Regions from separate parts of the Pseudomonas abietaniphila genome, predicted to be linked through region 2. Evidence: predicted binding sites of a transcription regulator. Region 2 holds the regulator's gene; each other region holds the start of a gene.
The links. The regulator sigma-54, encoded in region 2, starts transcription at its own class of promoters, with help from an activator protein. The targets are predictions, from matches to a motif close to ANTGGCATNNANNTTGCTNT.

Region 1: the regulator sigma-54 is predicted to act here: its motif matches at 6,289-6,308, upstream of nirB (nitrite reductase large subunit NirB).
Region 3: the regulator sigma-54 is predicted to act here: its motif matches at 1,937-1,956, upstream of flgB (flagellar basal body rod protein FlgB).
Region 4: the regulator sigma-54 is predicted to act here: its motif matches at 2,560-2,579, upstream of ABDX87_RS03455 (sigma 54-interacting transcriptional regulator).

What each region holds. Positions count from the first base shown of each region.
Region 1 is NZ_CP155619.1:4,632,114-4,639,723, forward strand. Features, by position in the region: gene ABDX87_RS20575 (MFS transporter) at 1-226, shown strand, start outside; gene ABDX87_RS20580 (bile acid:sodium symporter family protein) at 407-1,369, opposite strand; gene rdgC (recombination-associated protein RdgC) at 1,512-2,432, opposite strand; tRNA gene ABDX87_RS20590 (tRNA-Val) at 2,592-2,667, shown strand; tRNA gene ABDX87_RS20595 (tRNA-Asp) at 2,687-2,763, shown strand; gene nirD (nitrite reductase small subunit NirD) at 3,141-3,518, opposite strand; gene nirB (nitrite reductase large subunit NirB) at 3,515-6,073, opposite strand; gene ABDX87_RS20610 (bifunctional nitrate reductase/sulfite reductase flavoprotein subunit alpha) at 6,766-7,610, shown strand, end outside.
Region 2 is NZ_CP155619.1:2,017,127-2,024,736, forward strand. Features, by position in the region: gene lptB (LPS export ABC transporter ATP-binding protein) at 1-319, shown strand, start outside; gene ABDX87_RS08910 (RNA polymerase factor sigma-54) at 508-2,001, shown strand; gene hpf (ribosome hibernation-promoting factor, HPF/YfiA family) at 2,079-2,387, shown strand; gene ptsN (PTS IIA-like nitrogen regulatory protein PtsN) at 2,400-2,864, shown strand; gene rapZ (RNase adapter RapZ) at 2,867-3,724, shown strand; gene ABDX87_RS08930 (HPr family phosphocarrier protein) at 3,741-4,013, shown strand; gene ABDX87_RS08935 (diguanylate cyclase) at 4,302-5,765, shown strand; gene ABDX87_RS08940 (PA2169 family four-helix-bundle protein) at 5,832-6,302, opposite strand; gene ABDX87_RS08945 (DUF3820 family protein) at 6,535-6,798, shown strand; gene ABDX87_RS08950 (aminotransferase class V-fold PLP-dependent enzyme) at 6,826-7,610, shown strand, end outside.
Region 3 is NZ_CP155619.1:5,093,821-5,101,430, forward strand. Features, by position in the region: gene ABDX87_RS22440 (chemotaxis protein CheV) at 1-78, shown strand, start outside; gene cheR (protein-glutamate O-methyltransferase CheR) at 120-947, shown strand; gene flgB (flagellar basal body rod protein FlgB) at 2,001-2,408, shown strand; gene flgC (flagellar basal body rod protein FlgC) at 2,412-2,855, shown strand; gene flgD (flagellar hook assembly protein FlgD) at 2,871-3,566, shown strand; gene flgE (flagellar hook protein FlgE) at 3,595-4,917, shown strand; gene ABDX87_RS22470 (flagellar hook protein FlgE) at 5,481-7,292, shown strand; gene ABDX87_RS22475 (hypothetical protein) at 7,504-7,610, opposite strand, start outside.
Region 4 is NZ_CP155619.1:792,525-800,134, forward strand. Features, by position in the region: gene ABDX87_RS03450 (DUF1883 domain-containing protein) at 26-328, opposite strand; gene ABDX87_RS03455 (sigma 54-interacting transcriptional regulator) at 478-2,367, opposite strand; gene cynS (cyanase) at 2,607-3,059, shown strand; gene ABDX87_RS03465 (formate/nitrite transporter family protein) at 3,117-3,983, shown strand; gene gcvA (transcriptional regulator GcvA) at 3,961-4,857, opposite strand; gene ABDX87_RS03475 (EamA family transporter) at 5,013-5,855, shown strand; gene ABDX87_RS03480 (efflux transporter outer membrane subunit) at 5,880-7,364, opposite strand; gene ABDX87_RS03485 (efflux RND transporter permease subunit) at 7,383-7,610, opposite strand, start outside.

The DNA.
Region 1 (7,610 bases), 2.6 Mb from region 2:
CAAAGGCGGCATGACCCGCGTGCTGCAAGAGACCGACGTGCCGGTGATTCCGCTGGCGTTGCAGGGCTTGTGGGGCAGTTTCTTCAGCCGCGATCCCGAGAAGGGTGTGTTCCGCAGATTGTGGTCGCGGGTGACGTTGGTGGCAGGGCCGGCGTTGGCCAGTGAACAGTCCGAACCCGCCTTGGTGCGTGAGCGGGTGGCGGAGTTGAGAGGGGCGGTGCGTTAACCGAGGCCCCTCGGTGCAGGCATGACATGCAATGTCCTGTGGGAGCGAATTCATTCGCGAGACGTAGGTACATCCGACGCATCTTCGTCGGAGGGCCCACCGCATCGCGAATGAATTCGCTCCCACAGTGCTGTGGCGTTTCACATAAAGCGGTTGTTCTGACCCATTGCCAGCAACCCGTCAGCCCACCACCGGCCTGTCTTCCGTCACCCCTTCATCCGGCGCCATCTTCCTGAAGTACGTCGACAGCAACGCCCCCGAGATATTGTGCCACACGCTGAACAGCGCGCTGGGCACCGCCGCCAGTGGCGAGAAGTGGGCGCTGGCCAGGGCGGCGCCGAGGCCGGAGTTCTGCATGCCGACTTCCAGCGACAGCGACTTGCGCTGGGCCAATGGCAGTTTGAACACCTTCCCCGTGAAGTAGCCCAGCAGAAATCCAAAGCTGTTGTGCAGCATGACCACGGCCATGATCAGCAGGCCTGACTCGGCGATTTTTGCCTGACTGGCGGCCACGACGGCGCAGACGATCATCACGATGCTCACCACCGAAATCAGCGGCAGCACGTCGACCGCGAACTGCACGCGAGCGCCGAGCAGGCGTTGGGCGATGACGCCCAGCACGATCGGCAGCATCACCAGTTGCAGGATCGACCAGAACATCTCCATGAAGGACACCGGCAGCCATGCCGACGCCAGCAGCCAGATCAGGGCCGGGGTCAGCAGCGGGGCGAGGAGGGTGGTGACGGCTGCGATGGCGACCGACAGCGCCAGATCGCCTTTCGCCAGCCAGGTCATGACGTTGGACGATGTGCCGCTCGGGCAGCAGCCGACCAGAATCACGCCGACGGCGATTTCCGGCGGCAGGTGAAACGCCTGGCACAGCAACCAGGCCACGCCCGGCATGATCACGAAATGTGCGACCACACCCAGGGCCACGCGCCAGGGATGGCGCACGACCTCGGAAAAATCCTCAAGCTTGAGGGTCAGGCCCATGCCGAACATGACCAGCCCCAAGAGCGGCACGATCAATGTCTTCAGGCCGATGAACCAAGTGGGGAACAGGAACGCCAGCACGGCGAACAGCAGCACCCAGTACGCGAAGGTATTGCCGACAAAACGACTCAAAGCAGCCAGTGCACGCATGGCTTGCTCCTTTTTATGAGTTGGAACAAGGAACAAAATTGTGGGAGCCGGCTTGCTGGCGAAAGCGTTAGTTCAGACAACTCAATGTTGAATGACAGATCGTATTCGCCAGCACGCCGGCTCCCACAGTTTCGAGATGGGGTCAGATCCCCTGCGGAATCTCTTCACCGCCCAGTGCGTCGAACAACTGCGGCAGGAACTCGCCGAAGGTCAGCATCATCAGGGTGAAGCTGGCGTCCTGCTGGCCCAGTGCGTCGTCGCCGCCGTCCTGCTCCGCCTGATCCTGCAGCAGGTCTTCGAACTTCAGGCGTTTGACGCCCAGTTTGTCGTCGAGCACGAAGGACAATTTGTCCTGCCAGGCCAGTGACAGCTGAGTCACGACTTTACCGGTACTCAGGTGCAGCTGGATTTCGTCGCTGGTCAGGTCCTGACGCTTGCACTTCACGATGCCGCCGTCCTCGTGGGTGTCGCGCAGTTCGCATTCGTCGAGGACGAAGAAGCTCTCGGCGGTCTGCCCTGTCTTGACCCATTCGGTCATCACGGCGGTCGGTGCGGTTTTTACGGTCACGGGACGGACCGGCAGCGAGCCGACCACTTCACGCAGAGTCGACAGCAGGTCTTCAGCGCGTTTCGGGCTGGACGCGTTGACCAGAATGACGCCTTGCTTCGGGGCGATGGCCGCAAACGTCATGGAGCGGCGGATAAAGGCGCGCGGCAGGAAGGCCTGAATGATTTCATCCTTGAGCTGGTCGCGTTCCTTCTTATAGACCTTGCGCATCTGCTCGGTCTCGATCTCTTCGACTTTCTCTTTCAATGCGTCGTTGACCACGCTGCCCGGCAGGATGCGTTCTTCCTTGCGCGCCGACACCAGCATGAAGTCGCCACTGACATGCACCAGCGGTGCGTCTTCACCTTTGCCGAACGGGGCGATGAAACCGTAAGTGGTCAACTCCTGGCTGGCACAAGCGCGTGCAGGCTTGGTCGCCAATGCGGTTTCCAGCGCCTCGGCATCAAATGGCAGGTCCTGGGTCAGGCGATAGACAAGCAGGTTTTTGAACCACATGGGGTACGTCTCTCCTTTATACAAAGGGGGGCATTATTCGCTGCCGCGACCCTGCGGCCAACCCTGACGTAAGCCTTTGGCGGGAATATAAAAATTATTTAAAAAAGTGCTTGCCAGAGGTGGGATCGCTCCGTAGAATGCGCGCCACACCGAAGCGAAGGGTGATTAGCTCAGCTGGGAGAGCGTCTGCCTTACAAGCAGAATGTCGGCGGTTCGATCCCGTCATCACCCACCATTCGTTTCAAGTGTTACGCGCAGCGGTAGTTCAGTCGGTTAGAATACCGGCCTGTCACGCCGGGGGTCGCGGGTTCGAGTCCCGTCCGCTGCGCCATATTGAGTTACGAGGCCCTTGAACTCCTCGTAACGACAGAAAGAGCGACCTTAGGGTCGCTTTTTTTGTGCCCGCGATTTGATGCATGGGCGACGCAATCTGCTGTTGATTCTGGCCATAGGCCGTAGGAGCGTGGCTTGTCCTGCGATCGGTTGCTCAGCAGCCGTGAAATCTGACGGCCTGTTTTTCACCTGACACACCGCATTCAACCGTCCTGCTGCCGCTTCGCGCCAGATCGCGGGACAAGCCACGCTCCTACCGTTCTCCGTCGTGCCGTGCGCAGATGTTGCGTCATACGGCACCTACAGATCCGGGGGGGCGACTCAGTGAATGCATGTGCTTCCGATCCCGGTTCTGCCCGAAAAACTCTCCGCGCTTCAACCCACATCAATCTCCACCACGTCCCCCGCTAATCGCGCGGGCCATGTGCGCAGCTTCAAGGCAGGATCCTCAAGGCAGGTTCCGTCTTCCAATCGATAATGCTGCTTATACAGCGGCGACGCGATCACCAGATCGCCCGCCAGGCTGCCGACCAAACCACGACCGATCACGTTCACTCCCGACACCGGATCACGGTTTTCCACGGCGAACAGTTGTGGTGTGCCGCTGATCGAGGCGACGTAGAACAGTGCCACCTGGGTATTGCCCACCAGCGCCACGACGCCGGAATTGAGGACCAGGTCCTGACGGGCGCACACGGCGCGCCAGGCGTGGGTTTGAGGCATGTCCATCATCAGCGCATTGGCCTGGCTCATCGTGCGATCTCCGCAACAGGAATAAGGTTGAGTTCATTGGCCCGCGCCGGGCGGCGCTGGCTGCGTTCCTTGACGAAATGAATGTCCGGGTCGGCGCTCTTGTCGTTGACGAAGGTGCGGAAGCGTTTCAGTTTCTCGGGGCTCTTCAGTGCGTTGGCCCATTCGCATTCATAACGGTCCACGACCAGTTGCATTTGCTCCTCCAGCTCGGCGGCCAGCCCAAGGCTGTCGTCGATGACCACGGCTTTCAGGTAATCCAGGCCCCCTTCCAGCGATTCGCGCCAGACAGAGGTACGCTGCAGCTTGTCGGCGGTGCGGATGTAGAACATCAGCACACGGTCGATGTAGCGAATCAGCGTCTCGTCGTCCAGGTCGGTGGCGAACAGCTCGGCATGGCGTGGACGCATGCCGCCGTTGCCGCAGACGTACAGGTTCCAGCCGTTCTCCGTGGCGATGACGCCGATGTCCTTGCTCTGCGCTTCGGCGCATTCGCGGGTGCAACCGGACACTGCGAATTTCAGCTTGTGCGGCGAGCGAAGGCCCTTGTAACGGTCCTCGATGGTCAGCGCCATTTGCACGCTGTCCTGCACGCCATACCGGCACCAGGTGCTGCCGACGCAGGATTTCACCGTTCGCGTCGACTTGCCGTAGGCATGCCCGGTCTCGAAACCGGCCGCGATCAACTCGGCCCAGATGTCCGGCAACTCATGCAATTGCGCACCAAACAGGTCGATGCGCTGACCGCCCGTGATTTTGGTGTACAGGTCGTATTTCTTCGCCACCGCGCCGATGGCGATCAGGCCATCCGGCGTGATTTCACCGGCCGGAATCCGTGGCACCACCGAATACGTACCGTTCTTTTGCATATTCGCCATGAAAGTGTCGTTGGTGTCCTGCAAGGGGACCAGCGAAGGGTCCATGATCGGCTTGTTCCAGCACGATGCAAGGATGGAGCCGACAACCGGTTTGCAGATGTCGCAACCGACGTGCCCCTTGCCGTGGCGGACGAGCATCTCCTCGAAACTCTCGATATTTTCGACGCGAGCAAAGGCGTACAGCTCCTGACGCGTAAAGGCGAAGTGCTCGCACAGGCTCTTGTCGACAGCGACCCCGCGTGCGGTCAGCTCGTGTTCGAACACGCTTTTGAGCAAGGCCGAGCAGCCGCCGCAACCGGTTGCCGCCTTGGTGCAGGCCTTGATTCCGGCAAGGTCGGTACAACCGCTGTCGATGGCCGAGCAGATCGCGCCTTTGCTGACGTTGTGGCAGGAGCAGATGGTCGCGGTGGCGGGCAACGCGTCGGCGCCCAGGGTTGGCGCGCCTTCGCTGTGGGGCAGGATCAGGCTCGACGGATCGGCCGGGAGCTTGATGCCGTTCTGCGCGTATTGCAGCAGCGTGTCGTAAAAGCTGTTGTCTCCGACCAGCACCGCGCCCAGCACCTGCTTGCCGTCGGCAGACACCACCAGACGTCGATAAGTGGCTGTGGCCTCGTCGATAAAGCGATAGCTGCGCGCGCCGGTCAGGGCGCCATGGGCATCGCCGATAGACCCGACATCGACGCCGAGCAGCTTGAGTTTGGTTGACATGTCAGCGCCGAAGAACGGCTCGGCGTCCTGATCGCATAGCTGTGCCGCGACGTTACGCGCCATCTGATACCCCGGAGCGACCAGACCGAACACGCTGCCGTTCCACGCTGCGCATTCGCCGATGGCAAAGATATCGGCGTCGCTGGTGCGGCAGTGTTCGTCAATGGCGATTCCACCGCGCGGACCAAGCGCCAGCTCGCACTGGCGGGCGAGGGCGTCTTGTGGCCGAATCCCGGCCGAGAACACGATCAGGTCGGTTTCAAGGAACTCCTCGCCCGCGAAGTTCATGCGGTAGCGGTATTCCTCGCCTGCGCTGATTGATTGAGTGGCGCGAGAGAGATGCACGCCGACGCCCAGCGCTTCGATGCGGGCCTTGAGGGCTGCGCCGCCAAAGTCGTCCAGCTGCACGGGCATCAGACGCGGGGCGAACTCCACCACATGGGCTTCGAGGCCCAGGGATTTCAACGCATTGGCCGCTTCAAGTCCGAGCAGACCGCCGCCGACCACGACACCGCGTTTGGCATGGGTGGCAGCGGCGCGAATGGTGTCCAGATCGTCCAGCGTGCGGTACACAAGACGCGAATGGCCTTCGGCGCCTTCGATGGGCGGCACGAACGGATAAGAGCCGGTCGCGAGCACCAGTTTGTCGTAGGCAAAGCAGCCTTTGGAGGTGATGACTTCGCGGCGGCCGCGGTCGATCTCCAGCACCGGTACGCCCAGGTGCAGCGTCAGGCCGGGGTGTTCATATAAAGAAGCAGCGCTGAGGGCCAGTGACTCGGCATCGCGCCCGCCGAAGTACTCGGACAGGTGGACGCGGTCATAGGCGCGCTGGCCTTCTTCGCCGAACACATGGATGCGATAGCGCTCGAGGGCACCGGCGGCGATCAGTTGTTCGACGCAGTGGTGACCGACCATCCCGTTGCCAACGACGATCAGTGTTTGCACATCGTGAAGTGGGGCTGTGGTGTTCATATCGAGTCCCGGCCAAGGCCAATCAGGTTTTTTGAAAGCAAAAAAAAGGCGCCCGGAACCGTTCGGTTCCAGGCGCCTTTGCCTGTTCTTTTATGGGTTGTCACTCGACCACAGTGTCGGCACAACCTGTAGAGCCCATCGCCGTGTGGCGCGGACGATCATCGTTGACCGACCAGGGCTGCCCACCGCGCATTCGGGTTGGGCTTGAAAGGGATGAAGCAATGGGTGTGCCAGTTGTGGACGCAGTGCGATCAGTGTAGGAGCGTGGCTTGTCCCGCGATCGGCGGGGAACCCGTCGTGAAGCCTGTGGACGCAGTCAGCCCAATACACCCTGTTAATCAGATTGACTTCGCGGCAGATCGTCCGGATGCGGCCCAGAGACAGGCCACGCTCCTACAAGGGATAGCGTATGGCACGCAAACGGTGCGATTTCGTGAGGTTCGCCCCATTGCGAGGCCGAAATGCAAGTGTCGGTCGCTGCCTTGCTTTCCAGCCAGAGCGCCTTTGTACACGCCACCGCCAGCCACTCGCACTCGCTTCAAGGCCTCCCATCAGGCTGGCCTGTCCTTTGCAGTCATCCTTTATATAGGCAGTCAACGCCGATTGCCCTCTTCACGACAAAGGCGCCGTGTGCTCCCCGTTTTTCAACGGAGGAGAACAGGGCGTCTTTTTTTGGGTTCGGGAAACGGGTTATGGCGAGCAACAGCGTACGAAGCGTGTGTCCTTATTGCGGTGTCGGCTGCGGCATCGTCATGCAGGTCGAGAATAACCGCGTGATCAAGGTCAGCGGAGACAAGGCGCATCCGACCAATTCCGGGCGTCTGTGCACCAAGGGCACTACCTGTGGTCAGGCGATTGCCGAATCCGGTCGGATGACGTCCGCCTACCTGCGGCATCAGCGTAGTCAGGACCCGGTGCGCAGTGATATCGACGCCGCGATCACGGAAACGGCCAGCCGCCTGCGGGGCATTCTTGATCGTGACGGACCCGATGCGCTCGCGTTCTATGTCTCGGGCCAGATGTCCTTGGAAGCGCAGTACCTGGCCAACAAGCTTGCCAAAGGTTTCGTGCGCACGAACAACATCGAATCCAACTCCCGGCTGTGCATGGCGAGCGCTGGCAGCGGTTATAAATTGTCGCTGGGTTCGGACGGTCCGCCGGGTTCCTATGACGACTTCGACAAGGCCGACCTGTTCTTTGTCATCGGCGCCAATATGGCCGACTGTCACCCGATCCTGTTCCTGCGCATGATGGATCGGGTCAAGGCGGGCGCAAAGCTGATCGTCGTGGACCCTCGGCGCAGCGCCACGGCGGACAAGGCCAGCCTTTTCCTGCCCATCAAACCCGGCACCGATCTGGCGTTGCTCAACGGCCTGCTCTATCTGTTGCTGGAAAACGGCGATGTCGACACCGACTTCATCGACGCCTTCACCCAAGGCTGGGACGTGATGCCCGAGTTCCTGGCCAATTACACGCCCGCTCACGTCGCGCAGATCACCGGGCTACCCGAGGCAGACGTTCGTCAGGCTGCCCGGAT
Region 2 (7,610 bases):
GAGCCTGTCGGGTGGTGAGCGTCGTCGTGTGGAGATCGCTCGCGCACTGGCCACCTCGCCGAAATTCATCCTGCTGGATGAACCCTTTGCCGGTGTCGACCCGATCTCCGTGGGTGACATCAAGCAGATCATTTACCATCTCAAGGCAAAGGGTATCGGCGTTCTGATCACCGACCACAACGTCCGCGAGACCCTCGACATCTGCGAAACGGCCTACATCGTCAACGACGGGCAACTGATCGCAGAGGGTGATGCTGAAACCATCCTGGCCAACCAGTTGGTCAAAGAAGTGTATCTCGGCCACGAGTTCCGCCTGTAATCGGGCGATGACAAGAGGTTGGCCGGCGAACGCAGCATGCGCCTCATCGCCAACCTCGTTTTAATTGTCATCACACCCTAGGCAAACACTCCGGTTTCAGGCATATAATTTGCTTAAGTTGGCGCCCAGGCGCCCCAGTAGTGGATGGCGCGCATGTGCGCCGGCGAATAAGGTGTTAAGTCCCTGCCATGAAACCTTCGCTAGTCTTGAGAATGGGCCAGCAGCTGACGATGACACCGCAGCTGCAACAGGCCATCCGCTTACTCCAACTGTCGACGCTGGATCTCCAACAGGAAATCCAGGAGGCACTGGAGTCCAACCCCATGCTCGAGCGCCAGGAAGAAGGCGACGACTTCGATAACGTCGACCCCATGGCCGACAACATCGAGCAAAAGCCCAACCCGGACGTTCAGGAACCGACGTATCAGGAAGCCGCGCCCACCGTCGACAATCTGGAAGACGGCGAATGGAGCGAGCGCATTCCCAACGAACTGCCTGTGGACACCGCGTGGGAAGACGTCTACCAGACCAGCGCCAGCAGCCTGCCCAGCAACGATGACGACGAATGGGACTTCACCACGCGCACATCCGCCGGTGAGAGCCTGCAAAGCCATCTGCTCTGGCAGTTGAACCTGGCGCCGATGTCCGACACCGATCGCCTGATCGCCGTCACGCTCATCGACTGCATCAACAATCAAGGCTACCTCGACGAGTCCCTCGAAGAGCTGCTGGACGCTTTCGATCCAGAGCTCGATATCGAACTGGACGAAATCGAGGCCGTTCTGCACCGCATTCAGCAATTCGAACCTGCCGGCATCGGTGCGCGAAACCTCAGCGAATGCCTGCTGTTGCAGCTGCGTCAGTTGCCGGCCAAGACCAAATGGCTCGCGGAAGCTCAGCGCCTGGTCAGCGATTACATCGACCTGTTGGGCAGCCGTGACTACGCGCAACTGATGCGCCGCATGAAGCTCAAGGAAGATGATCTGCGTCAGGTCATCGAACTGGTGCAAAGCCTGAACCCGCGTCCAGGCTCCCAGATCGAATCCACGGAAGCGGAATACGTCGTTCCCGATGTGATCGTGCGCAAGGACAACGAACGCTGGCTGGTCGAGCTCAATCAGGAAGCCGTTCCGCGTCTGCGCGTCAATCCGCAGTACGCAGGCTTCGTGCGTCGCGCCGACACGAGCGCCGACAACACCTTCATGCGCAACCAGTTGCAGGAAGCGCGCTGGTTCATCAAAAGCCTGCAGAGCCGTAATGAAACCCTGATGAAGGTCGCGACCCAGATCGTCGAGCATCAGCGTGGCTTCCTCGAGTACGGTGACGAGGCGATGAAACCGCTGGTCTTGCATGACATCGCCGAAGCAGTCGGCATGCACGAATCAACGATCTCGCGCGTGACCACGCAAAAGTTCATGCACACACCGCGCGGCATCTACGAACTGAAATACTTCTTCTCCAGTCACGTCAGCACCTCTGAAGGCGGCGAATGCTCGTCTACCGCCATCCGCGCGATCATCAAAAAACTGGTTGCCGCGGAAAATCAGAAAAAGCCGTTGAGTGACAGCAAGATCGCTGGTTTACTGGAGGCACAAGGCATTCAAGTGGCCCGTCGCACAGTCGCCAAATACCGCGAGTCTCTAGGGATAGCGCCTTCCAGCGAACGCAAGCGATTGATGTAAGGGTCACAGGCCACAGCGTTCCAGTGGCAGGCACCCAAGCCTGCCTCTTAATGCACTGGCAACGAAGGAGAAGCTGTATGCAAGTCAACATCAGTGGACACCAACTGGAAGTGACCAAGCCCCTGCGCGAGTACATCGAGCTGAAGCTGAAAAAGCTCGAAGGGCACTTTGACAAGATTACCAACGTGCAGGTGACGATGGCCGTCGAGAAACTCAAACAGAAGATCGAGGCCACCCTGCATATCCACGGTGGAGAGGTGGTTGCCAATGCGGAGCATGACGACATGTATGCGGCAATCGACCTGCTCACTGACAAGCTAGACAGACAATTGCTCAAGCATAAGGAAAAGCAGCAAAGCATCCTCAAAGGTGCGGCCGCTCGCTGACACTCCCCATCCATGATCCGACTTGAAAACATCCTGACCCCTGGCCGTTCACTCGTGAACGTGCCAGGCGGCAGCAAAAAAGCCGTTCTCGAAGAGATTGCCAAAATGATCGGGCAGCAGGTGCCCGAATTCGACTGGCAAACCGTCTACGAAAGCCTCATTGCCCGCGAGAAGCTGGGTTCTACCGGCTTCGGTAACGGAATCGCAATCCCCCACTGCCGACTCAAAGGCTGCACGTCGCCGGTCAGCGCAGTGCTTCACCTGGAAAAGCCCGTCGATTTCGATGCCATCGACGGCGCTCCGGTGGACCTGCTGTTCGTGTTGCTGGTCCCTGAAGCCGCCACCGATGCGCACCTCGAATTGCTCCGCCAGATCGCCAGCATGCTCGACCGCGCCGACGTGCGCGCAAGCCTGCGCAGCGCGAAAAGCAGCGACGAGCTGTACAACGTCGTGCTTCACGTACAGAACGGCCACTGACCATGCGCATGATCATCGTCAGCGGTCGCTCCGGCTCCGGCAAGAGCACGGCCCTCGATGTTCTGGAAGACAGCGGTTTCTACTGCGTCGACAATTTGCCCGCGGGCCTGCTGCCCGAACTGGCCGAGCGCGCACTGATCAACACAGAGCTGGCCGAACCGCTGCTGGCGGTGTCCATCGACGCACGCAACCTGCCCAGCCACCTGACCCGTTTTCCGCGAATGCTCGAAGAGGTTCGCAACCGGCACATCCAGTGCGACGTACTGTTCCTGGATGCCGACGAGTCCACGCTGCTCAAGCGTTTCTCCGAAACCCGTCGTCGTCACCCGCTCAGCAACGCTACGCGCTCGTTGGCCGAGGCTATCCGCGACGAGAAAACCCTGCTCGGGCCGATCATCGACCTCGCCGACCTGACCATCGACACGACTCACCTGAATCTCTATCAGCTGCGCGATACGCTCAAGTTGCGGCTTCTCAACAAGCCTGAACCGGGTACTGCGTTCCTGATTGAATCGTTTGGTTTCAAACGCGGCATGCCCGTGGACGCGGACCTGGTGTTCGACGTCCGCTGCCTGCCTAACCCGTACTGGAAGCCTGAGCTGCGCGAGCAGTCCGGGCTCGACCAGCCGGTAGCCGACTACCTGGCCGCGCAGTCAGATGTCGAAGAAATGTTCCAGGACATCTCTTCATACCTGACCAAGTGGTTACCGCGGTTCGCCGCCAGCAACCGCGCCTACGTCACAATTGCCATTGGCTGCACCGGCGGACACCACCGCTCCGTCTACCTGACCGAACGCCTGGGTCAGTCCCTGCAACAGTCGCTCAAGAATGTTCAGGTCCGCCACCGCGACCTAAGCTGAAAGGATCCCCATCGCGATGCCCGCTCACCAGATCACCATCATCAACAAGCTGGGCCTGCACGCCCGTGCTGCAGCAAAGTTCGTTGGCGTCGCCGGCAAATACCCCTGCCAGATCAGGGTCGGTCGTAGCCCCGACAGCATGGTTGACGGCAAGAGCATCATGGCCGTCATGATGCTGGCGGCCGGCAAAGGCACCGAGATCCACCTGCTGACGGAAGGCGACGAGGAACAGGCCGCGCTGGACGGCTTGATCGAACTGATCAATAACAGGTTTGACGAGGGCGAGTGATCGCCCTTTTTCACTTTTGATTCAGCCGAATTTCCTCTCTCGATCTCTCATCAATCGATTCAGATTCCTACACTTCGCATGGCAGGGTGAGACTTGATCAATCACAGTGATAGATCTTTAATTCATCGCCTTGAAACGCCCTTCGCGAAATGATCAACCCTGTGCATGGATCCGCCTGACTGCAACCATGCCAAGCGGACGGGAGTAACGGTTGTATCTCCACAGAGCTGATTGATGACACTGTCTTACGCACAGACGCTCCAATTCGCCCGATCACGCTCGGAAAGAATGCTGCTGCCCGGCAGCGTGCTGGCAGTGGTGGCGATTCTGGCAATCGTCACGTCACTGTTGATTCGCGAATACAGCACCGCGACCGAGTCCGCCGTGCGCGCGGCCAATAACGTGGTGCAGCTGATCGATGCCGATGTGCAACGCAATGCCGATCTGTACGACACCTCGCTGCTGGGCATGATCGCCACGTGGCAGCAACCGGAAGTGCTGTCGATTTCTCCGGCTTTGCGCCAGCAGGTGATGTTTGATCGCTCCACTGCAGCCCCGTACAAAGGTGATCTGGTCGTTCTGGATGAAACAGGGGCGATCGTTGCCGATTCGGTGTCGGTGATACCCCGTAAGGATAATTTTTCCGACCTCGCCAGCTTCGCCAGGCACCGAGAGGATCCGTCCCTTGCACTGCGAGTGGACGGCCCCTTTAAAGCGCGCTGGGGTTTCAAGGACTGGCGCATCAGTTTCAGCCGGCGCATCCCCTCCCCCGATGGCCGCTTTGTCGGCATCGTGGCGGCCTCAATGCGATTGGCTTACTTCCACCGGTTGTTTAGAGGGCTGGATGTCGGGCAGAAAGGAACCATCAACCTGGTCACTGCAGACGGCATCATGCTCGCACGAGAACCCGAGCAGACCGTGCGCACGTACATCGGTCAGGACTTCAGCCAGCGCGCTAACTTTCAGCGCATTTTGAAAGAGGTCAATGGCAGCTTTACCGCCATCTCGGACCTGGACGGCCAACGGCGGATGTACACGTTTTCTAGAGTGGGCGACCTACCCTTGATCGTCGTCATCGCGCAGTCGCAGGATGAGGTGTACGCACTCTGGAGACACAATGCGCTGCTCGTGATGGGGGCAACCGGCCTGCTGTGCCTGGGCATTCTGTGGCTGTCCTGGCTGCTGAGCAAACAGCTGCGTTTAAGACATCTTGCCGAACGGGAGCTGGCCGAGTTGGCGGCCACCGACGGGTTGACCGGGCTGGCCAATCGGCGTCGACTGGATGCGATCTTCAAACAGGAATGGGCGCGCAGCATTCGGTCGGAAAGGCCGATCTCGGTACTCATGATCGACGTCGACCATTTCAAGGCATTCAATGATCGACACGGCCATCACGGTGGTGACATTGCACTGCGCAATGTTGCGAAAACCCTGGAGGCCAGCATCCGCCGTCCCGGCGACGTCGCGGCCCGTTATGGCGGTGAAGAATTTCTGGTGGTGCTGCCCGAAACCGATTTGACGGGCGCCAGGCTGCTTGCGGAGCAGATCAGGCAGGCGATCGAAGCATTACCGCCGCTGAGTGAAGATGGGCATCCCATTACCGTCAGTATTGGCGCCGCGTCCGCACGGCCAGAAGCCGGGGATCAACAGGCCAGGCTTTTCAGTGAAGCGGATCAGGCGCTTTACCACGCCAAAAGCAGGGGTCGCAATCGGGTGGAAAGCAATGCAGAGGAACCGTCGGCTTCTCACTGAAGCAGGCGATTCCACCAGACAAAAAAAACGCCAGACAAGCTGGCGTTTTTTAGCAGTGCTGACGGATCAGCTAGCGCGACGCACGGAGTCACGCAGCGCTTTTACTTTGTCGTGGTTCGCCTGCACACCTGTCAGCTGACGCTGAATCAGGCTGGTGACGTTGACCGGCAGATTCTTTTCGACCGCCTTCTGCGACGCTTCTTTGTAAGCTTTCAGCGCGTGATCTTCGCCGCGCTCGACTTCATTCAGTACGGCCTCATCGCTTTTGCCGGTGACGGCAGCTTTCAGCTCGACCCACAGGCGGTGCAAGCCGCCGGTTGCGCTGGAAGAGTCATCCGGATCACCGCCGAGCGCGCGTACTTCGGCCTGAAGCTCCGCAACAGCGGACTTGCACTCAGAAGAGCGGGAAAGGAAGTACGCTTTGATTTCAGGGTTCTTGATATCTTCAGCGGCAGTGTGAAAGCCTTTTTCGCCGTCAATGCTGGTCTCGATCAGATCATTCAGTACCGAGATCGCTTCTTTGTTGATATCTGTCATTTTGCAGTTCCTTTCTGGCAGGTTAATCGAAGAGTTAGTTTGGATAAACACTCGATATAAGGAGTGTTGCAGCCGTCGTGCCAGATTTTTATAAAGATAATATTCTTATTTATCAGACACTTATAAAGTTCAAGATACAGTGATGTCTCGCGTTCTGCATGATCTGTAGGTTGGCGTACATGCAGAATGCACGTATCGTTCAAGTTCATTGAAAAAGACCAACGGCGGCGCCATGAATCCCGAGAAACTCAAGTTGTTGGTGACGCGCGAGATGCCTTACGGCAAATACAAGGGGCGGCTGCTCGCCGACTTGCCAGGCGATTACTTGAACTGGTTCGCCCGCAAGGGTTTCCCGGCCGGCGAGTTGGGCAGTCTGCTTGCGCTGATGCACGAGGTCGATCACAACGGCCTGTCGGGCTTGCTGGATCCGCTGAGAACCCGCCCCCGTGAACCGTTACGTGAAAGCCCGTTGAAAACACCTATTCGCTTCACCTGATTTTCTTCCCAACGAACGAGGGGCCTGATGAACAGTGTTCACCCTGCTGGAGTGGAATCGGCAATCGAACGAGCCCGCGATGAGTCTTTTTGGCGAGACGTTGCGCACCAATATGATGTAGAGCCGGGCCCGATCAACTTTGAACACGGCTACTTCGGGCGAATGACCCGCGAGGTACTGAACACGTACGAACAGCATCTGGCGTATGTGAACCGTAGCAACTCGGTGTATGTACGCCAGCGCTTCGATACGCACGACAGCGAAGTGATTCGTGCCGATCTGGCGACGCTGCTCGGTGTACCGACGGAAGAAATCGCCCTCACCCGCTGCGCATCAGAGTCGTTGCAATCGCTGATACGCAACTACAACGGCCTGAAGCCCGGTGACCAGGTACTGATCAGCGACCTGGATTACAACAGCGTGCAGACCGCCATGCGTTGGCTCGAAAAAACACGCGGCGTGCAGGTGATAGAGATCACCCACGCGCACCCTGCCAGTTACGAGTCCCTGCTGCAGACCTATCGCGACACCTTCGCGGCCCACCCACGGCTCAAGTTGATGGCCCTGACCCATGTCACCCATCGCACGGGACTGGTGATGCCGGTGCAGGCGATTGCACGCGCAGCGGCAGAACAGGGCATCGATGTGATTCTCGACGGCGCCCATGCGCTGGGCCAGCTGGATTTCAACCTGGCGGACCTGGGCGTAGCCTTCGCTGGCTTCAATTTGCAGAAATGGATGGGCGCGCCGCTAAGCCTGGGTTTCATTCATGTCAGGAAAGAAAGGCTGTCTGCCATCGATCCCGACATGGG
Region 3 (7,610 bases), 3.1 Mb from region 2:
GATTTTCTGGCCAAGTTTCGGCCGGACGATCTAGCGGCTAGAGTGGTAGATCGTATCAAGGCGGCAGATATCAGCTGAGCAAGCACTTGCTCAGCTGTTCACATGATTTGAGAGGCGGCATGTCTACAGGTAATTTGGATTTTGAACAGTTCCGGGTCTTCCTGGAAAAAGCCTGTGGCATTTTGCTGGGTGAAAACAAACAGTATCTGGTCTCCAGTCGCCTGAACAAGCTGATGGAGCAGCAGAGCATCAAGTCCCTTGGGGAGCTGATTCAGCGCATCCAGAGCCAGCCGCGCAGCGGGTTGCGCGAGCAGGTGGTGGACGCGATGACCACCAACGAAACCCTGTGGTTTCGCGACACCTACCCGTTCGAGGTGCTCAAGAACAAGGTCTTGCCGGAGCAGTTGAAGGCAAGCCCCGGCTTGCGTCCTCGTATCTGGTCGGCGGCGTGTTCGTCGGGGCAGGAGCCGTATTCGCTGTCGATGTCGATCGACGAGTTCGAGCGCAGCAACCCGGGCCATTTGAAGGCCGGCGCGCAGATCGTGGCGACGGACCTGTCGGGCAGCATGTTGAATAACTGCAAGACGGGTGAATACGACAGTCTGGCGATCGGGCGTGGTTTGTCGCCGGATCGGCTGCAGCGTTATTTCGACCAGAAAACGCCGGGGCGCTGGACGGTGAAGGCGCCTATCAAGAGTCGTGTGGAGTTTCGTTCGTTCAACCTGCTGGACAGTTATGCGGCGTTGGGCAAGTTCGATATCGTGTTCTGTCGCAACGTGCTGATCTATTTTTCGGCTGAGGTGAAGAAGGACATTCTGCTGCGGATTCATTCGACGTTGAAACCAGGCGGGTATTTGTTTCTGGGGGCTTCGGAGGCGTTGAATGGTCTGCCGGATCATTACCAGATGGTTCAGTGCAGCCCCGGGATTATTTATCAGGCCAAGTGAGTCTGTATTCGGTTTGTCGAGAGCCCCGCTTTGGCGGGGTTTTTTTATGGTCGGGGTTTGAGTTGTTTTGGGTTTTTGTGGGTGCTGGTTTTTGTGTGTATATCCGTTATTGAGGGTGACGCTGACTACGGTTCCGCTCTTACAACGGGTCACTTTTTTCAAGAGCCGAGATGTCGGACCACAAAAAAGTAACCAAAAAGGCCTTGCTCCTGGTTGGGCCCGACTGTGTCGGGTTGCTTCACTCCGGCGACGGTCCGTGGGCCCGCGCTGAACGGACATCCATGTCCTGGCAGCGCTCTCGCGGCATCCATGCCGCTCGGCCCACTCCACGCCGCCTGCGTTCAGCCTGCACCCAAGTCGCGTTTTGTGGTGTTTGGGCCATTGAGGTCGAAGAGCAAAATCAACAGCAACAGCAGAAACATGACCAAAGACATCAAGTTGACGGGGCCTCTGTAGGAGCGCGCTTGCCCGCGATCTACCGCGCAGCGGTAGCAAAATCTGGCGACTCGGCTGTACCTGATACACCGCATGTATCGGATTTGCTGCCGGTTCCCGGCAGATCGCGGGACAAGCCACGCTCCTACGCCTTCGGCAGAATCAAAAGCAGAGCGGTGATTCTCCCCTTGCTCTGGTTTTGATCTTGCTCTTCATGCGCGATGGTCCAAACGCCACAAAACGCGACTTGGGTGCAGGCCAAACCGGGAGCGAGACCCTTGGTTACTTGGGATAGTCCGGCATTCCGGTTTTCAAGTAACCCGCCGAAGGCGGAACAGTTCGGACGTTAGGACGAACCACTTAGTCAGCGCCAACACAAACGTCGGATGTGCAAAAGTTCTAAACGCCGCCAATCAAAGCACCACCGCTATAGCGGCAAAAAAACGGCACCCACCTTGCCGCTTGCCTCCCCACCAGCGGAAATCGCTTGCCGCTTTTCTGGCATCACCCTTGCCGATCGCCTCCGAAACCCCCGGAATACGGGCCTTTCCAAAAGTGGCACGCCGCTTGCTATCTCTATGTCACGAACATCTGGTCAACCGGTAAAGGTTTCCCGACATGAGCATCAGCTTCGACAAAGCACTGGGCATTCACGAAAAGGCGCTGAACTTCCGCGCCCAACGTGCCGAAGTGCTGGCCAACAACATCACCAACGCCGACACGCCTAACTACAAGGCGCGCGACCTGGACTTTTCCAAGGTGTTGGCCGCCGAAAGCGACAAGGCCAACAACGGCACCTTCGCCCTCAACATGACCAACAACCGTCATATCGAAGCGCAAGGCCTGACCGATGGCGACGCCAGCTTGCTGTACCGCACGCCGTCGCAGCCTTCGCTGGACCAGAACACCGTCGACTCTCAGGTCGAGAACGCCAACTACGCCGAGAACGCCATTGGCTTCCAGGCCAGTTTCACTTTGCTCAACAGTAAGTTCAAAGGGCTGGTAGCAGCCCTGCGCGGAGAGTAATTCATGTCTCTATCCAGTGTTTTCAATATCGCCGGTAGTGGCATGAGTGCGCAGAACACTCGCCTGAACACCGTCGCCAGTAACATCGCCAACGCCGAGACCGTCTCGTCCAGTCTGGACAAGACCTACCGCGCCCGTCACCCGGTGTTCGCTACCGTGTTTCAGGGCCAGGAGTCCGGCGGCAGCGCATCGCTGTTCGAAGATCAGGGGCAGGCCGGCACCGGCGTGCAGGTTTCCGGCATCGTCGAAGACGCTTCCAACCTGGAAGCACGTTACGAGCCAAACCACCCGGCAGCCGACAAGAACGGTTACGTCTATTACCCGAACGTCAACGTCGTCAACGAGATGGCGGACATGATTTCGGCCAGTCGTTCGTTCCAGACCAACGCGGAAGTCATGAACACCGCCAAAACAATGATGCAGAAGGTCCTGACCCTGGGTCAGTGATAAGGGGCGTATGCAATGAGCGTGACTAACGACACTACCAGCAGCGACTACCTTAAGTCGTTGCAGCAGGTGACCTCCGGCAAGACCGGCGATTCCACCACGGGCGCCAGCACGCTGGGCAAGGATTCGTTCCTGCAACTGCTGGTCACCCAGATGCAGAACCAGAACCCGCTCGATCCACAGGACAACAGCGAGTTCGTGGCGCAGCTGGCGCAGTTCAGCAGCCTGGAAACCATGCAGAACCTGAGCACGTCGGTTGATGCGATCGGCGGCATGTACCAGTCCTCGCAAGCGCTGCAAGCATCGTCGCTGGTGGGTCGCTCGGTGATCGTCGACAGCGGCTCGACCAATGTGGACACCACCAAAGGCATGACCGGCCAAGTCGTTCTGCCTTCTACCAGCACCGTGACCAGCGTCGATGTCTACGACAGCAAAGGCAACATCGTGCGCACGATCGATCTCGGTGAGCAGAAGGCCGGCAAGGCCAGCTTTACCTGGGACGGCAAAGACGACGCGGGGCAGACGCTGGCGACCGGCAACTACAGCTTCAAAGCCTCGGGCAGCCTGGACGGCACGAAGACCGGCCTCACGACCTACCTCCCAGCGACAGTGACGAGCGTCACCATGGGCTCGGCAGGCAGTGCCATGACGCTCAACCTGGCCAACGGCGAAAACATTGCCTTGTCCAAAGTTCAACAAATCGGAATCTAGAGCCGACTCGACGGCGCAGGAGTGATACATGTCTTTCAATATCGGTCTGAGTGGGCTCTACGCAGCAAATAAAAGTCTCGACGTCACCGGCAACAACATTGCCAACGTCGCGACCGTCGGCTTCAAGTCTTCCCGCGCGGAATTCGCCGACCAGTACGCACAGTCCATTCGTGGCACGTCGGGCGGCACCAACGTCGGCAGCGGCGTGACCACCGCAGCCGTGACCCAGAACTTCACCCAGGGTGCATTGACCACCGGTACCGGCCGCGATCTGGACCTGGCGATCAACGGCAACGGCTTCTTCATGGTCAGCAACAATGGCGAGAAGCTGTACACCCGTGCCGGTAACTTCCATACCGACACCGCCGGCAACGTCATCGACACCAACGGCAATAACCTGCAGGGTTACGGCGTTGATGCCAACGGCAACGTGAAGACGGGCGTCCTGACCAACCTCAAGGTCGACACCTCGAACATGCCGCCGAAGGCGACGAGCACCATTACCATCAGCTCCAACCTGGATTCGTCCAAGGAAATCAACACCGCTGCCGCGTTCGATCCGGCGAAGGTCGAAACCTACGACCTGACCTACAGCACCAAAATCTACGACAGCCAGGGTAACGAGCACTCACTGGATCAGTACTTCCGGAAGACGGGACTCAATACCTGGGACATGTACACCCTGGTGGACGGTCGCAGCATCAATGACCCGACTAAAACCACGCCAGATGTGACCAACCTGACGTTCGACTCGGCCGGCAACATGGTGACCACGCCAGCGCCGACGTCGACGGCCAACATGGTGGTGAACACTGACGGCACCTTCACGGTCGCCAACTGGGTTCCGGGCCAGAGCAAGACCGTCGGTTCGACCACGACCTGGGCGGCGAACGGTGCAGCGGCGGCAGCGGGCGGCATGAAGCTGGACATGCTGGCGACCACGCAAACCAATGCGGTGGGCGGTGCGATCGCGAAGACTCAAGACGGTAACTACACCGGCCAGATCAGCGCGATGAACGTCGATGCCAGCGGTAACCTGTTCGCCACCTACACCAACGGCCAGTCTCGGACCATCGGCCAGGTGGCGCTGACCACCTTCGCCAACGTCCAGGGCCTGTCCCCGGCGGGCGGTACCATGTGGCGTGAAACCTATGCGTCGGGCATCCCGGTGACCGGCGCGCCGGAGTCCGGTACGTTGGGCAACATTACCGGTTCGGCGCTGGAAGAATCCAACGTTGACCTGACCACCGAGCTGGTCGAACTGATCAAGGCACAAAGTAACTATCAGGCGAATGCGAAGACCATTTCGACTGAAAGCACCATCATGCAGACCACGATTCAGATGACCTGATAACGGTTGATAGCGTTTGATCAAGCCCCTCTTCGGAGGGGCTTTTTTTATGGTGTTTCGAGGGTGCTTGCTCCTGGTTTGGCGACTCCTTTGTCGTCGTACCCTTGTAAGATGGTTTTGCCTGCACCCAAGTCGCGTTTTGTGGTGTTTGAGCTTCCTCGGTATGAGGATCAAAAGCGGAGCTCGCTTTGCTCGTGCTTGTTAACTACGCATTCACTGCTGGCTCACCAGTCCTGAGCCCACTTCAGACCTGTGGTAGTCAGCTCGCTGACGAATTCGGCAGATCAGATACATCGTTGTTGAATGACTCATGGCATTCGTCAGCGAGCTGACTCCCACAGGGAATCTTCGTCCGAATCACAGCCGCACCGCCGCCAACTCCGGTACAAAAAACATCAAGAGTCATCCCACTCTCTTCCTGGAAATTTCCTACTTCCGTTAATGCGAGACTCGAATTCGCTGACAAATAAATGCCATTGAGAGGTCGCTTTCGATCGCATTCGTTTGCCTGCGAAACCCATGCATTGACGGACGTGCCGTGCTTAACGGCTCAGGGAGAGTTCATGTCATTCAACATCGCAGTGGCCGGTCTGCACGCGGCGCATAAACGAATGGAAGTTGCCGGCAATAACATTGCCAACGTCCATACCTCAGGTTTCAAGTCTTCGCGGGCGGAATTCGCCGCACTCTATTCATCGGCGGCGCTCGGTGGCAGCCGTTACGCTTCGGGCGATGGTGTACGCGTAGCGAACGTGTCACAAAACTTCGCGCAGGGCGGGGCGATTTCCAGCCAGGGGCGTGTGCTCGACATGCAGATCCAGGGTCAAGGCTTTTTCGTGATGAGCGACGGCGGCGCATTGAGCTACACGCGCTCGGGGGCCTTTCACATGGACAAGGAAAACTTCGTGGTCGATGCCCAGGGCAGTCGGTTGCAAGGGTACGGCGTCAACACCGAAGGCGAACTCATCAGCGGGGTGCGCAGTGACCTGAAAATCGACACCGCCAACCTTGCACCCCAGGCCACGAGCAAGATGGAGCAGACCGTGAACCTTGACGCCGCGACGGCTTCGCTGGCGGCTGTCCCGCGTTTCAATCCCGATGATGCGCGCACGTATACCCGCATGGTCAGCCGCACGATTCAGGATGCGGGCGTGCCGGAGGTGAAGGAGGTGCTGGGTGTCGATGCTGCGGGGAACAGCATCGTCGTTACGCCAGCAAAAGCCGCGGTGCCACCGCAGGATCATGAGCTCAAGCAATACTTCGTCAAACTCGACGACAACACCTGGACCTCTTACATCCTCATTGACGGCATCAACCCGTTGGATCCTTCGAACAGGTCGCCGCTGGAGGTGGGGTTGCACACCCAGCTCAACGGCGCGCTGTCCCTGACGGGCACTTCGGCGGCGATTGAAAAGACGTCCAACACTGAACTGGCATTGCGTGACTGGCGCCCGGCGATCAAGGTCAATGGCGGTTGGGTGCCGAGTGATGCGGCCAATGCCGGTCCGATTTCGATCCCGCTCAGCGATGCCAGCGGCAGTTTGCTCAGCCCGACGGACGCCGTCATCCCGCGTCCGGTCCCGATGTTCAATCCGAACGATCTGACGACCTACAGCAAGATGTTCACCTCCACGGTATTCGACAGCCTCGGCAACGGGCATCCGATGACGCAGTACTTCGTGAAGGACGGCAGCAACAGCTGGAAGATGCATGTGCTGGTCGACGGCCTGAACCCGCAGGATCCCAGTCGCAAGGACCCGGTCACGGCCAGCATGCTGTTCGACAGTCGGGGCAATTTGCAGTCGTTGGTCGGCGGTGCCGGTTTGTCGGGTGCCAACCAGACATTGACGCTGACGGGTTGGGTGCCGGCCAAGCCGCTGGAGGGTGGTCGTCCTGGCAGTTCGTGGGGCAGCAACGGCGCTTCGGCCAACGGTGACGGGATCGTCATAGACATGAGCAAGCTTAGTCAGTACCGCGCAGCTACGGCGTTGACCTCGCCGGTTGTGGATGGGCACGCGCCGGGGGAAATCCGAGCGATCTCGATTGATCGCACAGGCGTTATCAGCGCCGGTTTCAGCAACGGCCTCAACCGCAAGATCGGCCAGGTCATGCTCGCCAGCTTTGCCAACGATCAGGGGTTGCAGCCCATCACCGGCACACGGTGGAAGGAGACCCATGAGTCGGGCGTCGCCCAGTACGACGGGCCCGCCACCGGCAGTCTGGGCAGCATCGCCGGGCAGTCGCTGGAGGGCTCCAATGTTGATTTGTCGCAGGAGTTGGTGGAGCTGATTCAGGCGCAGACGGCCTATCAGGCGAACTCGAAAACGCTGTCCACCGAAGCCGAGTTGATGCAGACGTTAATTCGGGCGACATGATCGAGAGGGTGGCGTCGTGCGCGGATGCCGGGTGCGCCGCCTTTCCAAGGCTATCGAATAACCCTGTGGGAGCGAATTGATTCGCGATGCGGTCGATCTGGCGATGGATCTTTATCGCCTGCCCAGGCCTCTCGCGAATGAATGCGCTCCCACAGGCGTGGACTGGATGCTCGCTTAAAGGGTGGATGATTGTGTCAGCACCCGATTCAACTCAAATCGAACAATCAGACTTCACAAACCCTCTGCTGACCTTGGTCCAGCCCTTGCCGGGGCTGGTCTGTGCGCAGACGGTTTTATCCTTCCCCTGCCACAGGTAAT
Region 4 (7,610 bases), 1.2 Mb from region 2:
GATGGATAGCGATGCGTCCAGGCGTTCAGCGCAAGGACGAGCTCGACCGGCGAACGATCTTGATCGAGTGTTTGACGTCAGGCTTGCGGGTCACGCTGATTGCCCGTTTGGTCACGGTATCGATCGTGATGTTCCAGAAGCCGCTGCTTGGCACCACGATTTTCGCCGGAAACGTATCAAACGCGCCGCCATGATAGGTATGACGTCCACCGTTCTTGAAACTGCGAAAATTGGCGTCGCTCATCAGACGAATGTTGCAGGTGCCAGAGGCCTGGATCACCACAATGTCGTCTTCGTTGAGGTGTTCGCGCTGGTGAATGAATTTCACGGGGGTTCCACTGAGAGGGTTGGCAAGGCGGCAAGAATATCACGGCGCAGGCGTCCCCCGCTGACCGCACCTGAACCCGTGCGATCACTCGCAACGCACAGTCCACGCCACAAGCCGCGCCACAATCGGGCGGACGAGCACGAAAAACCTCAGCGTTTCGGTTTGTAGTCACGCGGATCGATGCCCCATTTGCGCAGCCGTGACGCGAGGGTCGTCGGCTTGACCCCCAGTAATTGCGCCGCACCGCCATCGCCGGAGACCTTGCCCGCCGTGCGTTTGAGCATCGCCACCGCGTTCGCCCTTAACTTCAACTGCAGGATCTCGTCGGGCACGGGTTCGCCGGTGTCCGGGGACTGCAAGGCCACGGGCGCTTGAACCCGTGCCCCGGCCACCACCAGGTCGTCGAACCGCAGGCGCCCGTCCTGCGACACGATCATCTGCCGTTCGATCACGTTTTCCAGTTCTCGAATGTTACCGGGCCACGCGTAGCGTTTGAGCAGTTCGACCTGGGCCAGCGGCAAGCGTACCCCGGTCTTGTTGAACGCCTTCGACGCGCGCCGCAGGAAGTGGCTGGCGAGCAGAGGGATATCCTCTATGCGTTCACGAAGCGGTACCGAACGCACCGGGAACACGTTCAAGCGAAAATACAGATCCTCACGGAAACCTCCCTCCCCGATCATCGCGCGCAAATCACGATTGGTCGCGGCGATGACCCGCACGTCCACCACGCGGGTCACGTTATCGCCGACGCGTTCGAACTGCTGATCCTGAAGCACCCTCAGCAATTTGCTTTGCAGCTCCAGCGGGATCTCGCCGACTTCATCAAGAAACAGCGTGCCGCCGTCGGCAAGCTCGAAGCGCCCCATCCTGGCGTTGACAGCGCCGGTGAACGCGCCTTTGACGTGACCAAAAAACTCGCTCTCGAACAGGTCCCTCGGGATGGCCGCGCAGTTGACGCGAATCAGCGGCCGATCACAGCGACGGCTGCTGGCATGGATGGCCCGCGCGATCAGCTCTTTGCCGGTGCCTGATTCGCCGTTGATCAGCACGTTCGCATCGGTCGGTGCCACCAGCTCGATCTGGCGAATCAGGTGCAGCACCGCCGGGCTCTCGCCGACGATTTCATGGTGATTACGTTCGGCCTTGATCTCTTCCTGCAGGTACTGGTTTTCCACCTCCAGACGCTGTTTGAGCTGCTCGACTTCGTTCAACGCCTCACGCAGTCGCTGCTCGGCGCGCTGGCGCTCGCGAATGTCGCGGAACAACACCACGGCGCCCACCAGTCGCCCCATCTCGAAGATCGGCGTGCTGGTGTACTCCACCGCGATGGCGTCGCCGTTCTTGTGCCAGAACACCTCGTTGTCGACGCGATGCACCTGACCGTCGCTGAACGAGGCGTGAATAGGGCACTGCATCACGGGAAAGCGCGTGCCGTCGCGGTGGCTGTGGTGGAACAACTGGTGCGCATCGTGGCCGACCATGTCGGCGGCGCTCCAGCCGAGAATGCGCTCGGCCGCCGGATTGATGAACGTGGTCTGGCCTTTCGCATCGAGCCCGTAGATGCCCTCGCCGACTGCGCCGAGGATCATCCGGTTTTGTCGTTCGATGCGCTCGAAGACCTGCGAAATCCGCTCCCACCCGACGTGTCCGAGACGATGCTGACGGCGCGCTTCGGAGCGGTTGCGCCGCGTCTCGAGCAGATCCCGCTGCTGCACCATGAACAGAATGCGCCTGCCATCGGCCAGCGCGCTGGCGCTCACCTCCACGGCGTGCTGGCGCCGGTTCAAGTCAACCAGCACCAGATCGTCCGACCACGCCTGGCCCTGGGTCAGCACCTCGTCACTGAAACTGACCCACAGCGACAGCCCTTCGCCGAGGAAGTGGCTGAAGCGAACCGCCACGTCATCGTGCCCCGCACAGCCCAGAATCGCCAAGGCGGCACGGTTCGCTTGCAGCAGCGCATCAGCCTGGGGATCGACCACCAGCATCGCCTGGGAGGCACGATCAATTGCTTCATCGTCGAAACCGGTGGTGGTCATGTCGTCATTTCCATGGGGTAAGGCCTCGGACAGGCCCGACTGGAAAATATGAACTTTCGTTATTCTTTTCACCATATTTCGTGAATAACGAAATATCGTAAGTCCGGATGCGGTTTATAAAAATTAGAAAACCATTAACTTTCAATAGGTTATTGATTTATGCGGTGCTGGCACGACTCTCGCTATCGCTATAGAGAAACGTACATACGATCACTCCCCTGACGAGAGAAGCACCGACGATGAACAAAGCCGAAATGCACCACACCCTCATGGCCGCCAAGGCCCGCCTGAACCTGAGCTGGGACAGCCTCGCCGACGCTGCGGAGAAAGCGCCGGTCTGGGTCGCCTCAGTGTGCTATGGCATGAACAGCGCGCCAGCGGATGTGGCGGCACGCATCTGCAAAACGCTGGGTCTGGTCGGCGAACAAGGGGAAGAAGTGGCTGCCGCCATGACCGTATTCCCGACCAAGGCATGGGATCAGGCCATCCCGCAGGACCCGCTGATCTACCGCTTGTACGAACTGGTTGGCGTGTACGGGCCGACCCTCAAGGACGTGATCCAGGAAAAGTTCGGCGACGGCATCATGAGCGCCATCGACTTCTCCATGCACGTCGACAAGATCGAAGACCCCAAGGGCGACCGCGTGCTGGTAACCCTGAACGGCAAATTCCTGCCGTATCGATCCTGGTAATCGCTACGCCGCCTTCACTCATCCCGTCGCCCTTAACGCTCGCCCCGAGGTCACCCCATGTCCTATCTGCTTCCGTTTGAATTTGTCACCAAGATGGTCGATGCCGGCGAGTCCAAGATTCACATGTCGACCCGGGATACGCTGATCCGCGCCTACATGGCGGGTGCGATCCTCGCCCTCGCCGCCGTGTTCGCGGTCACCATCGCGGTGCAGACCGGCTCGGCGCTGCTGGGCGCCGTGCTGTTTCCGGTGGGGTTCTCGATGCTCTATCTGATGGGCTTCGACCTGCTCACGGGTGTGTTCGTGCTGACGCCGCTGGCGCTGCTGGACAAGCGCCCCGGCGTCACGCCGAGCCGGGTCCTGCAAAACTGGGGGCTGGTCTTCGCCGGTAACTTTGCCGGCGCGCTGACCGTTGCGTTCATGATGGCGTTCATCTTCACCTACGGCTTCAACGCAGCACCGGGCGCCGTGGGCGAAAAGATTGCCAGCATCGGCGAAGCGCGCACGCTGGGTTACGCGCATTACGGTGTCGGCGGCTGGATCACGATCTTCCTGCGCGGCATGCTGTGCAACTGGATGGTCTCGATGGGAGTGGTCGGCGCGATGATCTCGACGTCGGTGAGCGGCAAGGTGATCGCGATGTGGATGCCGATCATGCTGTTCTTCTTCATGGGCTTCGAGCACTCGGTGGTGAACATGTTCCTGTTCCCCTCCGCGATGATCATGGGCGGGAATTTCTCGGTGATGGATTACATGGTCTGGAATGAAATCCCGACGGTGCTGGGCAATCTGGTCGGCGGACTGGCGTTCACCGGCCTCACGCTTTACAGCACTCACATCCGCACGGCCGCAAAACGCCATTTTCCCGAACATCAACCGCCCCGCCCTCGCGTCGTGAGCGCTACTGCAGCGTCGGACCGCTGAAGCTGCCCTCTTCTTGCAGCCACGCACAAAACAGCGCGATGGTTTCGTCCGCTGTTTTGTCGGCTGGAACGTAAGCGCAATAACTGCGGGATTTGAGCCGCGGCTGGGCAAATGGAATGACCAGCCGACCGGCCTGCAGATCGCTGGACACCAGGGCAATGGGCCCCATCGCGATGCCCACCCCGTCAATGGCCGCCTGCAAGGTCAGGTAGAAATGATCGAAGACCACGGCGGCAGCGGGTTTCAAGGCGGGAATCCGGGCGCTCGCCAGCCAGTCCGGCCAGAGCCGTGGAAGGCTCGAGGTGTGCAGCAAGGTGTGTTGGCGCAGGTCTTCGGGCACTTGCAGTGGCAGACGCTGCAAGAGCGCGGGACTGCACACCGGCACCCGTTCTTCGCCGAGAAACACGTGGGTCGCATAACCGTAAAGCGTGTCCGGTCCGCCGCGAATAACGACGTCATACGCCGTCTGCAAACTTTCCACCGGCCTGTTCGACGTCTCGACCTGCACCTCTATGCCGGGGTGTCGGGCACGAAGCCCTTCCAGTCGCGGCACCAGCCAGCGCAGCGTGAAGGTCGCGGAGGCATTCACGGACAGCGTACGTGTTGCAGACACCGGAAAGCCGAACCTCGCAGTCGCCTGGGACAACTGCTCGAACAGCGGCCCGACGTCCGCCAAATAAGCGCTTGCCGCTGGCGTGAGGACGACCCGCCGGTTGTGCCGTTCGAATAACGCTGCGCCGAGCCAGTCTTCAAGCAGACGCACGCTCTGACTGACCGCCCCTTGCGTGACATGCAATTCCGCCGCGGCGTCCTTGAAGCTGCCCAGCCGGCCAGCCGCCTCGAAGGCGCGCAACGCATTGAGAGGAGGCAACACCCGATTCATTCGCAATAGCCTTTCTGATGTGAAGCGCCAATTTATCTGGTTTGTCAGGGACCACCAAGATAGATATTTTGCTGATCACGCCAGCGTCGGCCGACGATGTCTACTTTGCAGCACTCCTCTCTGCCCTTACTTTGGAATACACCACCATGCTCAGCGCCACTGGCGGTTTTGTACTGCTTGCCGCCATCCTTCATGCCAGCTGGAATGCCCTGCTGCATGGCAACCGCGACCGACATCTGTCCATGGCCTGGATGAGCATCGTCATCGCCACCGTCTCTACGCTGGTCGCCCTTAACCTGCCGCTGCCCGCCGCCGGGGCATGGCCATACATCATTGCTTCCGGCCTGGTGCACATCGTCTACAACATCAGCCTCATCCGCTCGTACGGCCGCAGCGACCTGTCAGTGGCCTACGCCATCGCGCGAGGCTCGTCGCCATTGCTCGTCACCCTCGGCGCGGCGCTGTTCGCCCAAGAGGCGATCAGCCCGCTGCACGCCCTCGGGATCGTCATGATATCGGGCGGTATTCTTGCGCTGGCACTTCTCGACCGCCGCGTCTCCCGCGCCGATGTCCTCGCGGCACTGAGCACAGGCGTGATCATCGCGCTGTACACCGTGATCGATGGCATTGGCGTGCGTCAGTCCAACGGCCAGGCCTTCGCCTACACCGCCTGGATGTTCGTGTTCTATTGGTCGATGCCGCTGCTCTTCATCGCCAAACGCGGATGGGCCGCGCTGCTGGATCCGGTCCGCACCCACCCGCTCTCCGTGACCGCATCGCTGGGCGGCGGACTGGTGTCCATCGGTGCCTATGGAATCGTGATCTGGGCGATGCAATCGGGCGCCATGGGCGGCGTGTCGGCGCTGCGCGAAACCAGTGTGGTGTTCGCGGCACTGATCGGGCGCGTGTTTCTGGGCGAGGACATGAGCGGGAAACGCTGGACCGTGTGCGCCGTGGTAGCCGCCGGCGCCGTGTGCCTGGGGCTTTGAACGGCGCAACATGGCCCAGACGCGTTACGGCGTTACGGCGTTTCCACCGGCCATGGACACCGGTTGTTCAGGATTCCAGGACCCGCCCAGCGCCGCCTGCAACTGCACGCTGGTGACCAACTGGGTGGCCACCAGACTGAGCAATGTCTGGCGCTCGTTGAGGCTGGTGGCCTGGGTCGTGGCCACGTCGAGGTAATCGATGACGCCGGCTTCGTACTGGTCACGGCTGACCGCTGCCGACTCTTCGGCCGATTGAGCCGAGTTACGCCGCGCTTCCAGCTCAGGCTGCAAGGTGCGCAGTTCCACCAGGTAATCCTCGACTTCACCCAGACCGGTGAGCACGGTCTGGCGATAGGTCGCCACCGTTGCGTCGTACGCATGCCGCGCTTGATCGACGCCCGCCCGCGTCGCGCCAAAATCGAGAATGGTGCCGGTCAGGCTGGGGCCGATGGACCAGAAACGGTTGGGCAAGGAAAACAGATTGCTCACCGTCGAGCTTCGATAACCGCCACTGGCGCTCAGTGTCAGGTCAGGGTAATAGGCCGCCGTCGCGACGCCGACCGCCGCGTTCGCAGCGGCCATCTGACGCTCGGCGGCGGCGATGTCCGGACGACGTTCCAAGAGGCGACTCGGCACGCCCAATGGCACGTCGGGCACGTGATACTGCCAGGCCGGGTCAGCGGTCAGGGCGAAGTCCGCAGGCGGCTTGCCGATCAACAATGCGATGGCGTGCTCCAACTGCGCGCGCTGCCACTGCAGGTCCAGCATCGAGGCCTGGGCGCTCTGCAGTTGGGTCTTGCCGGTCGCGAGATCGGCACGCGAGGAAATCTGCTCGTCGTATTTGTTCTGAATGATCTGCAAGTAACGCTCATAACCCGCGATGGTTTCCCGGTACAAGGCGATACGCTGATCGAGCAGACGCAGCTGAAAGTAATCCTGAGCCAGTGACGATTGTGCGCTCAGGGTCGCGTTGGCGAGGTCGGCAGCACTGGCCTGCGCGCTGGCCCGGTCTTGCTCGTTGGTGCGGCGCAACCTGCCCCAGATATCCGCTTCCCAGCTCAGGTCCAAGCTCGCCGAATGTTCCTTGCTCACGCCGCCCGCACTGCCCACGCTGCCGCCAGACGACGACCCATTGGACGACGACCCGGTGCCCGACTCGCTGCGGGTGCTTGATCCCGTGCCGGTCAGTGTGGGGAACAGCTCGGCGCGGGACTGACGCACCAGCGCCAATGCTTGCTGGTACTGAGCGGCGTACAGCGCAACGTTCTGGTTATTGAGCTGCACCTGGCTGACGAGCGCGTCCAGTTGCGGGTCCTGATAGAGCGTCCACCAGGCGCCCTTCGGCAGTTCGTCCTGAGGGTTGGCCGCCTTCCAGCCTTGCGCTTCCTTGAAGGTCGCGGAAAGCGGCGCGGTCGGCTTCTGGTAGTCAGGGCCGACCATGCAGCCGGCCAACAGGGTGCTGGACAGCAACAAGGCGATGCAGAGACGGGACAAAGGAAATGCGTTCATTCAGTTAAACCCTGTCAGTCAGCCGGGCACGTGAGCGCGGCGAATACGCGTGTGCCATAAGGTGCGGGACGCGCGGCTCAGGCGATCAAGATAGAGGTACACCACCGGCGTGGTGAACAGCGTCAGCAGTTGGCTCAGCACCAGACCTCCTGCGATGGCCACGCCCAGCGGCTTGCGCAGGTCGGCATCACCGCCGCTGCCCAGGGCCAGCGGCAACGCGCCGAAAAAGGCCGCCAGCGTGGTCAT